3 regions of the Bacillus sp. GB_SG_008 genome follow, and region 2 is predicted to be linked to each of the others. Evidence: riboswitches for the same ligand, from Rfam matches in the RefSeq annotation. Region 2 holds a riboswitch; each other region holds the start of a gene.
The links. A riboswitch is a leader RNA that binds a small molecule or an ion and turns the genes downstream of it on or off. The one in region 2 is predicted to bind S-adenosylmethionine.
Positions count from the first base shown of each region.

Region 1: another riboswitch for S-adenosylmethionine. It lies ahead of ACTDJC_RS17925 (MetQ/NlpA family ABC transporter substrate-binding protein); the one in region 2 lies ahead of ACTDJC_RS02550 (methionine biosynthesis PLP-dependent protein).
Region 3: another riboswitch for S-adenosylmethionine. It lies ahead of metK (methionine adenosyltransferase); the one in region 2 lies ahead of ACTDJC_RS02550 (methionine biosynthesis PLP-dependent protein).

Region 1 covers NZ_JBPZSK010000007.1:104,111-109,314, forward strand. Annotated here, with positions in the region: gene ACTDJC_RS17915 (methionine ABC transporter permease) at 1-530, opposite strand, end outside; gene ACTDJC_RS17920 (methionine ABC transporter ATP-binding protein) at 505-1,545, opposite strand; gene ACTDJC_RS17925 (MetQ/NlpA family ABC transporter substrate-binding protein) at 1,558-2,370, opposite strand; SAM riboswitch class I at 2,462-2,576, opposite strand; gene ACTDJC_RS17930 (ABC-F family ATP-binding cassette domain-containing protein) at 2,754-4,298, opposite strand; gene ACTDJC_RS17935 (ABC transporter ATP-binding protein) at 4,690-5,204, opposite strand, start outside.
Region 2 covers NZ_JBPZSK010000001.1:518,156-523,359, reverse strand. Annotated here, with positions in the region: gene metH (methionine synthase) at 1-983, opposite strand, end outside; gene ACTDJC_RS02555 (bifunctional homocysteine S-methyltransferase/methylenetetrahydrofolate reductase) at 980-2,815, opposite strand; SAM riboswitch class I at 2,889-2,999, opposite strand; SAM riboswitch class I at 3,201-3,320, shown strand; gene ACTDJC_RS02550 (methionine biosynthesis PLP-dependent protein) at 3,394-4,506, shown strand; gene metC (cystathionine beta-lyase) at 4,503-5,204, shown strand, end outside.
Region 3 covers NZ_JBPZSK010000001.1:151-5,354, reverse strand. Annotated here, with positions in the region: gene ACTDJC_RS00025 (hypothetical protein) at 1-45, shown strand, start outside; gene metK (methionine adenosyltransferase) at 92-1,291, opposite strand; SAM riboswitch class I at 1,457-1,581, opposite strand; gene pckA (phosphoenolpyruvate carboxykinase (ATP)) at 1,801-3,387, shown strand; gene ACTDJC_RS00010 (hypothetical protein) at 3,638-3,859, shown strand; gene ACTDJC_RS00005 (DMT family transporter) at 3,883-4,788, opposite strand.

The DNA of each region.
Region 1 (5,204 bases), on a different contig from region 2:
AGCCCACCTGCTCCAACAAGTCCCGCCATTGCAGTTGCACCAATTAACCCGATCGTCGCAATCGTTAAACCTAGAACTAAAGATGGCCTTGCTTCCCTAACCATCACATACCAAATTATTTTTCGAGTCGAGATTCCCATCGCTTTATAGGCTTCTAATACTCCTCGATCAACTTCAAGTAATGCTGTTTCCATAAGACGTGCAATATAAGGTGCTGTAAATACGACAAGTGGTACAATTACTCCTTTTACTCCAATTGTTGTCCCAACAATGAATTTTGTAAAAGGTAAAATAAAAAATAGTAGAATAATAAACGGAATAGACCGAATGATATTAATCACTGTATTGAGAATCGGATATATGATTTTATTCTCTAGTTGCCCGCCGGGACGTGTTAACACAAGTGCTACACCAAGCGGAAGCGCAATGATAATTGAAATAAAAAGAGCAATGCTTGTCATTTGAAATGTTTGAATCGTTGCTTCCCATATTACTTCACTCCACTCACCCAAAAAGGACTTGCTGGTCATGTTCTTTTCCGCCCCCTTCTACAATAATTCCCTGTTCTTGTAAAAATGATAATGCCCTATGTACTTCTTTTGTTTCTCCTTTCATATGAACAACTAATTTTCCATACGCCTCATGCTTCAGCTGGGTGATGTTCCCCGATAGAATATTGGGATACACATTAAAGCGCTTTGTCGCAACAGCAAGTGCTGGTTCACCAGATGAATTTCCAATAAACGATAACGTAACGATTTCACCATTCTTTTGTAATTCAACCTGTAATACGTTAGGAATTTTTGAAGCAAATGAACTGTTTACAAACTTTTTAGTTGTGTCATGCTGCGGATTCGTAAATATATCTCTTACCTTACCGCTTTCTACAATACTACCGTTTTCCATTACCGCTACGCGATCACAAATGCGCTGAATAACATTCATTTCATGCGTAATCAGTAAAATCGTAATCCCAATCTCCTCATTAATTTCTAAAAGCAAATCTAAAATAGATTCTGTTGTTTCCGGATCTAATGCACTTGTTGCTTCATCACTTAGTAATATTTCTGGTTCGTGAGATAGGGCGCGGGCAATCGCGACCCGTTGTTTTTGTCCCCCTGAAAGTTCATTCGGATACGCATCTTTTTTTTCAAACAATCCAACAATGCGCAAATATTTTTCTACCCTATTTTGAATCTCAGCCTTTGTAACTCCTGTAAGTCGAAGCGGAAGTGCTATATTTTCATATACAGTTGCTGTTTTTAATAAATTAAACCCTTGAAAAATTATGCCAATTTTTTGCCTTGCCTGTGCAAGCTCATTTGAAGATAAAGATGTTAAATCTTTTCCATTTATAAGAACATGACCAGTCGTCGGCCTTTCTAATAAATTGACGCAGCGGATTAACGTACTTTTCCCGGCACCGCTATATCCAATAACTCCAAATATTTCTCCTGTTTTCACAGTAAGCGATGTACCTTTAAGTGCTTCTACTTTCCCTTTTTCTGTTTCAAATATTTTAGATACATTCTGTAATTCAATCATGCACTTCATCCCCTACCACGATGGCAATACAGCTCCATCAAATTTTTTCTCAATAAATTCTTTCACTTCTGGTGATTGGTAAGCTTTCTTAAACTGCTTTACGACTGCATCATCTTTATTATCTGAGCGAACAACGACCCAGTTTACATATGGCGAATCTTTTCCTTCACGGAAAATAGAATCTTTTGCTGGATGTAGTTTTGCACCCATTGCAAAGTTTGTATTAATGGCAGCTGCTTGTACTTCACTTAACTGTGTTGGCAGCTGGGATGCTTCTAGTTCAACAATTTTTAAGTTTTTAGGATTCTCTACTACATCTTTCGCGGTTGCCTTCTCTTTTGCTTTTGGATCAACTTTTAATACGCCCGCTTTCTCAAATAATTTCAACGCGCGTAATTCATTTGTTGGATCATTCGGTACCGCAATTGCATCCCCTTCTTTTAAGTCCTTCACATCTTTCACTTTCTTTGAATAAATCCCCATTGGAAACGTTACTGTTGAAAATACTTCTGTTAACTTCATTTTGCGTTCTTCTTTAAATACATCTAAATATGATTTCGTTTGAAAGCTATTCAGATCAATGTCTTTTTCATCTAACGATACATTGGGCATTACATAATCATTGAACACTTTAATCTCCACTTGTAAATGATCTTTTGCAGCTACTTCTTTTACTTTCTCCAAAATTTGTTCATGCGGCCCGCCGGTTACGCCAACAGTAATTTTCTTCTCATCTAATGCCTTAGCATCTTTTGTTGAATCTAGGCTGCATGCCCCTAGTAACAATACAGCTCCGCTTACAATACTTAATAATAATTTCTTCATCTCAGTTCCTCCTTAGTTTCTATCTTTTTGACAAAATAAAAACACCTCTCTAAAGTTAAGAGAGGTGTCCTATATATAAAAGTAGCTTCCTCTCTTATCTTCCAAAACGATAATCGTTTTGCTGGAATTAGCACCTGAACTTACCGTTTCGTAAGTTTGGTTGCCGGGCTTCATCGGGCCAGTCCCTCCGCCTCTCTGGATAAGAGTATCGGTATAAAGTTGTCAAAAACTATGTACCTTATACTAAATCTTGTAAAACATTTTGTCAACATGCTTTTCTGAATTTTTTTTATTCTCGAACAATAAAGCGAAACTTCCCCCATTGGGGGGCTTACTGCTCAAAAATAGCGGGATAAAGGAGCTATACGCTCCTTTGATATCCCTTATTTTATCTCTTTGCGCCACCCCTGCACATGCCAAACTTGCGTCACCCAATCTTCATAAAAATCTGGTTCATGAGAAACTAGTAACACCGTACCTTCATATTGCATGAGGGCTTCCTTAAGCGCTTCCTTTGCTCGAATATCTAAATGATTAGTCGGTTCATCTAAAACAAGTACATTACTTTCTGTTAACATCAATTCACATAAACGTACTTTCGTTTGTTCTCCACCACTTAATGAGTAAAGCCGCTGCCCAATATGTTCTTCTGTTAAACCGCACCTTGCTAGGGCCTGCCGAATTTCTTTTTGAGTCATATCAGGTCGCAATGACCATATTTCCTCAATTGGTGTTTGTTCTGAAGCAAATTCTTCTTGTGCAAAATAAGCTGGATTTACTCGCTCTCCTATTTTCACAATACCACTTAAAGGCTGCAAATGTCCCAATAGTGTTTTTAACATTGTTGTTTTCCCAATACCGTTATAGCCGACGATGGCAATTTTTTCACCGCGCTTTACCTGTAAATCAATTGGCGGGAATAAGGGCGCTGTGTAGCCAATTTGCATATCCTTTGCCTCTAAAATCCGGCTCACAGGATTACAGTAAACATGAAACATAAAACGTGGCTGCAGTGCAGAAGTTGGTTTTCCGATTTTTTTTATTTTTTCTAATACTTTTTCGCGGCTTTTTGCCTGTTTTGCTTTACGAATTTTATTCTTTTGAATAAAGTCCTTTAACTTTCCAATTTCTCTTTGCTGCCTATCATATGCCACTTGTAATTGCTGTTTATTTTGTTCATAGTTTTTTATAAATGTTTGATAATTGCCTATATAACGTTTCATTCCTTTATGTTCTAAATGATAAATTACATTGGTAATTTCATTTAAAAACCCTTCATCATGCGAAACCACAATGTAAGCATGTTCGTAATTTTTCAAATACCCCATAAGCCATTCAATATGAACGTTATCGAGATAGTTTGTTGGTTCATCAAGTAATAAAACATGCGGTTCTTCTAATAATAATTTTCCTAATAATAGTTTTGTTCGTTGGCCGCCGCTTAGTTTTTCCACCTCACGCTCCATACCAAGTGCTAAAATCCCTAATCCCGCAGCAACTTCCTCTATTTTTGCATCAATATGATAAAAATCAGAATGCTCTAGTATACTTTGTAACTCTCCATATTGTACTAACAATTGTTCAAGGTTATCTCCTGCTGTTGCCATTTTCTCCGCTACTTGCCGCATATTATGCTCGATGTCATACAAATGTACAAAGGCACTTTGTAAATATTTCATAATGGTTGTTCCAGCTTGTAAATCAATATGTTGCTGTAAAAAACCAATATTTACATGAGGAAACCATTCAACCTTTCCCGCATCAGGAAGTAACTCTCCTGCTAATATACGCAGTAATGTGGATTTCCCTGCTCCGTTGCTCCCTACAAGGCCAACACGCTCACCTCGAAGTAAGCGAACACAAATATTTTGAAAGATTATTTTATCCCCGTACATATGGGTAACATTTTCAACTGATAACATACTCATTTTACTCTCTCCTTTTCGCCTCAAATACAAAGCCAAACGAGAGAACAGCATGATAAAAACAATATTCAATTAGCTGAACATAAAAATGGGTAAGGCGAACACACCTTACCCATTACAATTTATTATTGTAAGAAAGGAATAAGGTTCTTTATCTACTGTCTTCTGGTCGGCTTTTAATCAAAAATTGGGCAGACTTCTCCCTTATCAAGCCAAAACCATTTGAAGAACAGTTGATAAAGTCATCTTATCCTTTCACTCCTTTTGAAATCATTATTTTCTCATAATAATAGTATAAACAAAGCTCTTATATCATATTCTTCATTTTCCTTTTTGTTCCTGCACTCAAAAGAAAAAACTCTTAACAAATTAAATTTGTTAAGAGTTTTTTCGTCTATTTCCTCATATAAGGAGCCAATATTTTTAATATCTCTGTTTTATCTTCTTTTAGTTCTTCAGATGTTAACATGTCCATTGTTCTAGGTCGTGGCAAGTTCACCTTGACTTCTCCAACAATTGTTGATGGTTGCTGTGACATAATGAAGACACGATCTGATAATAAAATAGCTTCATCTAAATCATGTGTGACCATAATAATGGTTTGCTTTCCTTTTTGCCACGATTCTAGCAGCCAGCTATGAACTTCCATTTTTGTAAATGCATCTAATTTCCCAAAGGGCTCATCAAGCAGCATAATTGGTTTATCACATAAATACGTACGTAAAAAACTAACTCGTTGCCGCATTCCACCAGATAAAGCATCTGGGTAATGATTTGCATATTCATCAAGTCCAAATTGCCTTAGCGCATCCATGCCAGCTTCTAATCGTTTTCTTTTTGGCTGTCCTTCAATTTCTAAAGGTAACACAATATTATGAAGAGCAGAACGCCACGGAAGCAGAAGATCTT
Region 2 (5,204 bases):
ATTGCATCTTCATATTGCAACGCTTCAAGCCCGCTAATTCCATGCCCTTTTCTTTCTTGCTTCACACGTGGCTGAAATGATAGCAACGCCTCTTTCATCGCACGAATATGTGCTGGCGTCGTTCCGCAACACCCACCAACAATGTTGACCCAACCTTCTTCTGCAAACTGCTTCACTTTATATGCAAGCGAATGCGGTGATTCATGATAATGACCGTCTTCATCCGGAAGCCCAGCATTTGGATAACAAGAAATATAACACTCTGATAACTCTGCAAGTGAACGAATATGTTCTCTCATAAACTCTGGTCCTGTTGCGCAGTTTAGCCCTACTGATAATGGATTCATATGCTCTACCGATAAGTAAAATGCCTCAATTGTTTGCCCAGCTAACGTCGTTCCCATCGGTTCAATTGTTCCAGAAATCATAAGAGGAACTTTTTTCTCTGCCTCGATAAATGCCTTTTCAATTCCTAAACAGGCTGCTTTTACATTTCTCATATCTTGACTTGTTTCTACAAGTAACAAATCTACTCCACCACGCAGTAACCCGCGCGCCTGTCTTGTATATGCCTCAATAAGCCCTTCAAACGTCACCCCACCCGTAACGCTAATCGCTTTTGTCGTTGGCCCCATCGCACCTGCTACATATACTTCTTTACCGCTCTCTATTACAGCTCGTTTCGCTAATTGAGCTGCCTTTTCATTTAACTCCTCATCTAAGTGAGAGAGATTATAATCACTTAGTACAATGTTCGTTGCACCAAATGTATTCGTTTCAATAATATCTGCTCCTGCTTCGATATACTCTTTATGAATATGTATAATAACATCTGGGCGTGTTTTTACTAAATATTCATTACAGCCTTCATACTCTTCGCCGCCAAAATCTGCAGCTGAAAGGTCTTCTTGTTGAATCATCGTTCCCATTGCACCGTCTAAAATTAAAATTTCTTGCTGCAATCTTTCCTCGATTGGTCTCATACATTTATTCCTTCTTTCTGCTCTTTCTTCGCTTGAATATACCTAACAAGCGCTTCTGTCACTTCGTACTTTAAAAATGGTGTAATTAAATAAATACCGTTAAATAATTCCATCGCAACATCAATTAACTCTTGAGATATAAAAATTCCTTCTGCCACTGCTTCTTCTGACGTTCTATGCCCGTCCATACGTCTTCTCACTTCTTCTGGAAGAGTAATACCTGGTACTTCAAAATGTAGAAAATCTGCATTTCGTTTACTTACAAGTGGCATAATGCCAATAAAAATTGGCTGCTCAATATGCTTCGTTGCTTCATATACGTTTCGAATGACTGCCGCATCATAAATGGGCTGCGTTAAAAAATACTCGGCACCAGCTGCAATTTTTTTCTCCATACGTTTTACAGCTGCTTCTATATGCCTTACATTCGGATTAAAGGCTCCACCTACTGAAAAATGAGTAGCTGCTCCAATTGATTTCCCTAAAATAGAACGCCCATTGTTCATTTCTTTAATCATTTTAATGAGCTCTACAGAAGAAAGGTCATATACAGATGTTGCACCTGGAAAATCACCAACACGTGCTGGATCCCCTGTTAATGCCAATACTTCCTCCATACCGAGCGCTGCTAATCCAAGTAAATGAGACTGCAGCCCGATTACATTATGATCACGGCACGTTAAATGGGTCAGTACAGGAATATCATGCTTTGTTAATAACGCACCCATCGCCATATTTGATACACGAGGTGATGCTAAAGAATTATCTGCTAACGTAATAGCATCTGCTCCCGCACGCTTCAACGCTTTTGCTCCTTCAAAAAAACGCTGCGTATCCAAAGTTTTTGGCGGATCAAGCTCAACAATCACTGTCGTTTCTTTCTTCGCTTTTTCTGCTAATGTAATTCGATCCACTGTATTTACACGCTTCGTTGCTATTACTTCTGCACGCTTTACAACTTCTTTAGCTGTTACAGGACGCTCATTTTCAAGTGCCCGCTTCATTGCTTCGATATGAGCAGGGGTTGTACCGCAACAACCACCAAGTAACCTAACTCCTTGCTTAATAAATTCTGGCGCCATCTCTTCAAAATAAGCAGGGCTTCCTTCATATACATAACGACCTTCTACATATTTAGGAAGACCGGCATTTGGATATGCAGATAAATAACCATATTCAGGAATTGCTATTGTTTTAAAAGATTCGATCATATGAAGCGGCCCTAATTGACAATTTAATCCGACCACATTTGCACCATACTCTATAAGCCGCTTCAATACACCATCTACACTATTTCCATTTTGAGTTGTACCAGCTTCGTGAAGAGCAAGCTGTGCAATAAGAGGGACGTTTGTTTGCTTTCGTAATACTTTCACTGCATGAAGCAATTCAAATTCATCATAAAAGGTTTCTAATAATAGCCCATCAACATTTTCCTCTAGTAAGGCATTTGCTTGCTCTAAGAGCATAAATTCTCGTTCCATATCAGTCGTTGTAACTGCTCCAATGTGTTTCATACCACCGATTGTTCCAACAATTGCATTCTTTTCTGTCACAGCTGCTTTTGCATGTCTTACAGCGGCACGATTAATTTTTCTTACGCGATCCTCCAATCCATACATGCGAAGTTTTCCTTCATTTGCTCCGTATGTATTTGTTTGAATAACATCTGCTCCGGCTGCAACATATTGTTTATGAATCGAAATAATCCGCTCCGGTTCAGATAAATTCAACTCTTCAAAGCAGCTTTGTAAACCATGAGAGTGCAACAATGTTCCCATTGCCCCGTCCCCAATAACAATTCCTCTTTGCAATAAATCTAGTAATTTCACATATCTCCCTCTCTTCTTTCTAATATAAAAAACCCCCTCTTCTCAATGAAGAGGGGGACAGCATTTCATCCTCCTCTCATCATTCAGAACAATTTGTTCTGCAGGTCTTAGCACCGTCTCAAACATGTTGTTTGAAGGTTGCTGGGTTTCACAGGGCCTTTCCCTCCACCACTCTTGATAAGAGTTTCATTCTATTGTGAATGCTAAAAGTAAACATCATCCGTTCACTCATTAACAATCTTTGTTAATTTTTTCATTAATTTAGCATGTTAAAGTGAGAAAGTCAACGAAAATAAAGAAAAATAAAATTATTCAAAATATACTTGCGCTTCTTTCTAAATTTGTTGTAAAGTAAAAAACATAATAAAAAACTTCATATTTCGAATTCTTATCGAGAGAGGTAGAGGGACTGGCCCATTGACGCCTCAGCAACCATTAACAAGCTTTTTATTTGTTAATAAGGTGCTAATTCCAGCAAATTGAGAACTGATTTGACAGATAAGAAGAAGACTATATTCGTCATATATAAGCCTTCTTCTTAGAAGGCTTTTTTATTTTGTATAAGGAGGAATTCTATTATGTCTACAATTGAAACGAAGCTTGCCCAAATTGGAAATCGCAGTGAAACAACAACAGGAACAGTCAATCCACCCGTTTACTTCTCCACTGCGTACCGCCACGAAGGAATTGGAAAGTCAACAGGGTTTGATTATTCCCGAACAGGAAACCCAACACGTCTTCTATTAGAGCGCGCAATCGCTGACTTAGAGCAAGGAGAGCAAGGCTATGCCTGTAGCTCAGGAATGGCTGCTGTTCTTCTTGTCCTTTCACTATTCCGGTCTGGTGACGAACTTATTGTCTCTGAAGATCTATACGGCGGAACATATCGTTTATTTACAGAGCACGAACAAAAATGGGATGTGCGATGTAGATACGTAGATACGCAGCATATACAAGAAATTGAAAAAGCAATTTCACCAAATACAAAAGCAATTTTCATCGAAACACCAACAAACCCGCTTATGCAAGTAACGGACATCGCAGCAGTTGCTACCGTTGCAAAACGGCACAACTTGCTTCTTATTGTTGATAACACATTCTACACGCCGTATTTACAACAACCAATAACAACTGGAGCGGACATTGTCCTGCATAGTGCTACAAAATATTTAGGAGGTCATAACGATGTGTTAAGCGGACTTGTCGTTGCTAAAGGTGCAAAACTATGCGAGGAACTTGCCCACTATCATAATGCATCTGGAGCTGTGTTAAGCCCATTTGATTCTTGGCTTTTAATACGCGGCATGAAAACATTAGCACTGCGCATGAAGCAGCATGAAGAAAACGCAAAAGCAATTGTTGCCTATTTACAAGGGGAAGAATCTATAACCGATGTGTTTTATCCGGGAAAAGGCGGTATGATCTCTTTTAAACTGAAAAAAGAAGCATGGATTGATCCATTCTTACAATCTCTGTCTCTTATTACGTTTGCAGAAAGCCTTGGCGGCGTAGAAAGCTTCATTACATACCCAGCAACACAAACGCATGCCGATATACCAGAAGACATTCGCACTGCCCGCGGCGTTTGTAATCGTCTGCTCCGCTTCTCTGTAGGAATTGAGAATCAAGATGATTTAATTCAAGACTTACAGCAAGCACTTAAACAAGTAAAAGAAGGAGTGAGAATATGAGTTATTCACTAGATACGCTTTTACTTCATAATCGTTTTAAGCATGACAAACAAACAGGAGCTGTCAATGTTCCTGTTTATAACACATCCACATTTCATCAATTTGATGTAGATGCATTTGGAAAATATGATTATAGTCGCTCTGGAAATCCAACGCGCGAAGCTCTCGAGGAAATAATTGCTTTACTAGAAGGCGGGAGCAAAGGGTTTGCGTTCTCATCTGGCATGGCTGCTATTTCAACAGCTTTTCTTCTTTTATCACAAGGAGACCATGTTCTTATTTCTGAAGACGTATACGGAGGTACATATCGAATTGTAACTGAAGTTCTCTCTCGATACGGCGTTTCTCACACATTCGTTGACATGACAAATTTAGAAGAAGTAGAACGCACTATTCAGCCGAATACAAAAGTTTTTTATGTTGAAACACCATCAAATCCATTATTAAAAGTGACAGATATTAAAGCTGTTTGTGAGCTTGCCAAATCTGTTGGAGCGCTCACTTTTGTTGATAATACATTTTTAACACCACTATTTCAACAACCGTTAGAACTTGGGGCTGATATTGTTCTCCATAGTGCAACAAAATTCCTTGCAGGTCATAGCGATGTTACCGCCGGATTGGCAGTCGTAAAAGATGAAGAACTTGCAAAGAAAGTTGGCTTTTTACAAAATTCTTTTGGAGCTATATTAGGACCG
Region 3 (5,204 bases), 520 kb from region 2:
TGTACTTCCTGCGTTGGAAAGTTAGAAAAACAGGAAAGTAATTAAATAAAAAAAGCCTTGCGCGTGTGCGCAAAGCTTTTTTCTTCCTATATTATAGACCAGCTTGCTCTTTTAAAGCTTCAGCTTTGTCTGTACGCTCCCAAGAAAGATCTACATCAGTACGTCCGAAGTGGCCGTATGCTGCTGTTTGTTTGTAAATTGGGCGACGTAAGTCTAACATTTTGATGATACCAGCTGGACGAAGATCGAAGTTGCTGCGAATTAGTTCTACTAATACTTCTTCAGATACTTTTCCAGTGCCGAATGTATCAACAGAGATAGATACTGGTTTCGCTACGCCGATTGCGTATGCAAGTTGTACTTCTGCTTTGTCAGCAAGACCTGCTGCTACGATGTTTTTCGCAACGTAACGAGCTGCGTATGCTGCAGAACGGTCAACTTTTGTTGCATCCTTACCAGAGAATGCACCGCCGCCGTGACGAGCGTATCCACCGTAAGTATCTACGATAATTTTACGACCTGTTAAACCAGCATCCCCTTGTGGTCCACCGATAACGAAGCGGCCAGTTGGGTTAATGAAGAATTTTGTTTCTTCATCGATTAATTCAGCTGGTACAACTGGTTTAATTACGAATTCTTTTAAGTTGCGATCGATTTGTTCCCAAGAAATCTCTGGGTGATGTTGCGTAGAGATTACAATTGTATCAACGCGAACTGGTTTACCGTTTTCATCATACTCAACTGTTACTTGTGTTTTACCGTCTGGACGTAAGTATGGTAATGTATCATCTTTACGAACTTCAGTTAAACGACGAGCTAATTTATGAGCAAGAGAGATTGGAAGTGGCATTAATTCTTTTGTTTCATTACATGCGAAACCAAACATTAAACCTTGGTCGCCTGCACCGATTGCTTCGATCTCTTCGTCAGTCATTTGACCTTCGCGTGCTTCTAACGCTTTGTCAACACCCATTGCGATGTCAGCAGACTGCTCATCGATAGATGTTAAAACTGCACAAGTTTCTGAATCGAAACCGTATTTTGCACGAGTATAACCAATTCCTTTAATTGTTTCACGAACGATTTTTGGAATATCTACATAAGTAGAAGTCGTAATTTCTCCCGCTACCAATACTAAACCAGTTGTTACTGTTGTTTCACAAGCTACACGTGCGTTTGCATCTTTTGCTAAGATTGCATCTAAAATTGAATCAGAAATTTGGTCACTAATTTTATCTGGATGTCCTTCAGTTACAGACTCAGATGTGAACAGATGACGTTTTTTTGTCATGTGGTAAACCTCCCGACAGTAAATGTATATATTGTACGGAACTCATCCTTAATTTGCCACAAACTGCGACATTCATGTATTCTCCCACAAGCGCAAAAGAAAAACCTTTCCTATATATAGAGGAAAGGTTGTATTCGCTACTTGCATACTGCTTTTTGCCCTTCGCTCTTATCGCTCGAGACATTACATCTCGCACAGGTTTAAGCACCTATTCACTTGCGCTTGTCGTACATACAAGTGAGGTTGCCGGGCTTCATCGGGCCTGTCCCTCCGCCAGCTCGGGATAAGAGAGTATCCGTCCTCAACTATACTAAAGAAATGCTTTTCATTTGTCAATCCATATACACATATTCCTATAAGTTTTTAACGGCAGAAATTTATGGAAAAAAATAATATAATAACACAAACAAAAATAAATAAATAGTATACATTATTTATATCATTGTGTTATACTTTTAGTGGGAATTACGAGGAATATTCATAAATCAAACAAAGGATGGTAAATAAATATGAGTACTGTGAATGTCCAAATTGGATTACATGAGTTATTAAACGGAAGCAATGCACAGGTTCAATTGAGCGTTCCACAATTAACTGAAAAAGTATTAATGAGAAAAGAAGGACGATTAACTTCTACTGGCGCTGTTTCTGTTTCAACAGGAAAATATACAGGACGTTCTCCGAAAGATAAATTTATTGTAGACGAAGCATCTGTTACGGATAAAATCGCTTGGGGTTCGGTAAACCAACCGATTTCTGAAGAGCATTTTAATAAATTATATACAAAAGTATTAGAATACTTAAAAGAAAAAGAAGAACTATTCGTATTCAAAGGATTTGCAGGAGCAGACCGCAACTATCGTCTTCCTCTTCAAGTTATTAATGAATATGCATGGCATAACTTATTCGCACATCAATTATTCATTCGTCCAACTGAGGAAGAATTAAAAAATCATGATTCACAGTTCACAATTGTATCTGCACCAAACTTTAAAGCAGATCCAGAAATCGACGGCACGAACTCAGAAACATTTATTATCGTTTCATTTGAAAAGCGTATCGTGTTAATCGGCGGTACAGAATACGCTGGTGAAATGAAAAAATCAATCTTCTCTATCATGAACTACTTACTTCCAGAACAAGATATTTTTTCTATGCACTGCTCTGCAAACGTAGGTGAAGAAGGCGATGTTGCTTTATTCTTCGGTTTATCTGGAACAGGTAAAACAACATTATCTGCTGATCCAAACCGCAAATTAATTGGTGATGACGAGCATGGTTGGTCTGATAACGGCGTATTCAATATTGAAGGCGGTTGCTATGCAAAATGTGTGAACTTATCTCGCGAGAAAGAGCCACAAATCTTTGATGCGATTAAATTCGGCTCTGTTTTAGAAAACGTTGTGCTTGATGATCATACACGCATTGCAAATTATGATGACACTGCATTAACAGAAAATACACGTGCAGCTTATCCAATTGATGCAATTGATAACATCGTATTACCTAGCGTTGCAGGTCATCCAAATACAATCATTTTCTTAACTGCTGATGCATTTGGCGTATTGCCTCCAATCAGCAAATTAACGAAAGAGCAAGCTATGTACCATTTCTTAAGTGGTTACACGAGTAAATTAGCAGGAACTGAGCGCGGTATTACTTCACCGCAAGCAACATTCTCAACATGCTTCGGTTCTCCATTCTTACCGCTTGATGCATCTCGCTATGCAGAAATGCTTGGAGAAAAAGTCGAGAAGCACGATGCTAAAGTATTCTTAGTGAACACTGGCTGGACTGGCGGCGAATACGGTGTTGGAAAACGTATGAACTTAGGTCATACACGCGCAATGGTGCAAGCTGCATTAAACGGCGAGTTAGATAGCGCTGAAACAGCGAAACATGATATCTTTGGTCTTGAAGTACCACTTCATGTTCCTGGTGTACCTGATGAAGTATTAATGCCAGAACAAACATGGACTGATAAAGAAGCTTACAAAGCAAAAGCAACTGAGCTTGCGAATAAGTTTAAAGAAAACTTCAAGAAATTTGATAACGTTTCTGAAACAATTGTAAAACTTGGCGGTCCAATCGCTTAAACCCGACTTTACTTTGAAATATCCTAAATCATGTGAATAAGTATGTTGTTATTGCAAGAAAACAAGTACTCACCGACAAAGCCCACGTTTTCTTGTGATAGCACATGCTTACATATAAAAGAGGCCTACGATTCATTTCGTAAGCCTCTTTCCTATTTGCAAACATTTTTGACGATTTCTAAAAAATCAGCTATCAACCTTACAAAATATGGATATAATATATAAGTACACGGTAAAGGAGGGACTTCCATTGCTCTTCTTTTTAATCGCTCTTATTCATTTTGTTATCCCAGCTCTTGTTGGCTTAACATTATATTGGTACACACCTAAGCATAGTATTTTTTATGCGGTCCTCAGCGTTCTTCTCACAGGTATGATTCTTATTAGCTTTTTCCGCTTACCTTTTCTCAACTGGATTCCATTTATTACAGCTATTTTGTATCTTATTTTCTTACCTAAAATAAAAAAATAAGAAAGCAGATTTGATCTGCTTTCTTATTTTGATATATTTTCTTTTACGAGTAATGTTTGATTAGCTTTTTTAGATTTTACAAGCCACAAACCAACAAAAATAACAATTCCACCTATCATTTGTTGTAAAGATAGCTGCTCTCTCGCCCATATTGCCGCAAATAAAACTGCTACAAACGGTGTAACGTACATATACACCATCGTATGAGATGCACCAATTTTTTGAATCCCAACGTACCACATAACAAGCCCAAATACAGTAACGAAAAAAATCGAATATAATAACGAAAACCATGTACTGCCGTGCTGAATCTCAAAAGGCAGCTGAACAATTCGCCAACCGCTTAATACTACAAGCGGTACTGCACCAATTGCTGCTGACCAGGCCGTTACGCGCAGGGCTGAATATCTCTTCATAAGCGGCCCTGCTAAGACAGGATACAATCCCCAGCAAATCGAAGTAATGAGTCCAATTGCATTGCCATAAAAAGAGTCCACAAGTGAATGCCCCGCAAGTAATACAAGTGCTGCTCCTATACACGCAATGACCGATCCAATGAGTTTACGTGCTGAAAGCTGTTCTTCTTTCAAGAATACGGCAAACATCGTTGTAAAAATGGGAGAAATCGAAATTAATAGTGACGCATTAGTTGCAGACGTATGTTGAATCGTCTCCATGAACAGCGTTTGATACAGCGTGATCCCCACCATACTAACGAAAATAAGCCTGACAACATCTTTCCATGCAATATAAAGCGATTTTTCTATGTAAAACGCCAACAATAATAACAGCGGTGCAGCAGTAACCATGCGCATTGCTGTAAATTGGATTGCTGTTAATTCTACAAGACCGTATTTTCCGATTGTATAATTGATTCCCCATATGATAACGACACAGAAAAGCAGTAATTCAATTCCCCATCTTTTCATACATTTCCCCCACTATGTCTAATCCTTTACCTCATTAAATTTCAAGAAACATGTTAAAATTCCTTCTTTCCTTCAAACATCCTACTTATCCTTTCTATATGCATAAGGTTTTGCATACATAATAAAGGAAGAATATGTATGAACACAGAAAAAACACTAGGGCAGATGGAATAACAATCCTCAAGGTATGCATAAGGTTTTATCATACGAAAGGGGGAATATATATGAGTACAGACAAACGACTAGAACATGTAGAACAACAACTCGAAAAGATAGAAAATCTACTATCCCAGCGACAGCATAGGAAGCGAAGAACCATTACTTATTATACTCTTTTTATTTCTCGTTGTTCTTGGAGGCCTTTCTTTCTACCTCTTTGGAAACGGTGATTCCTCAACCGAAACCGAGACAATTAT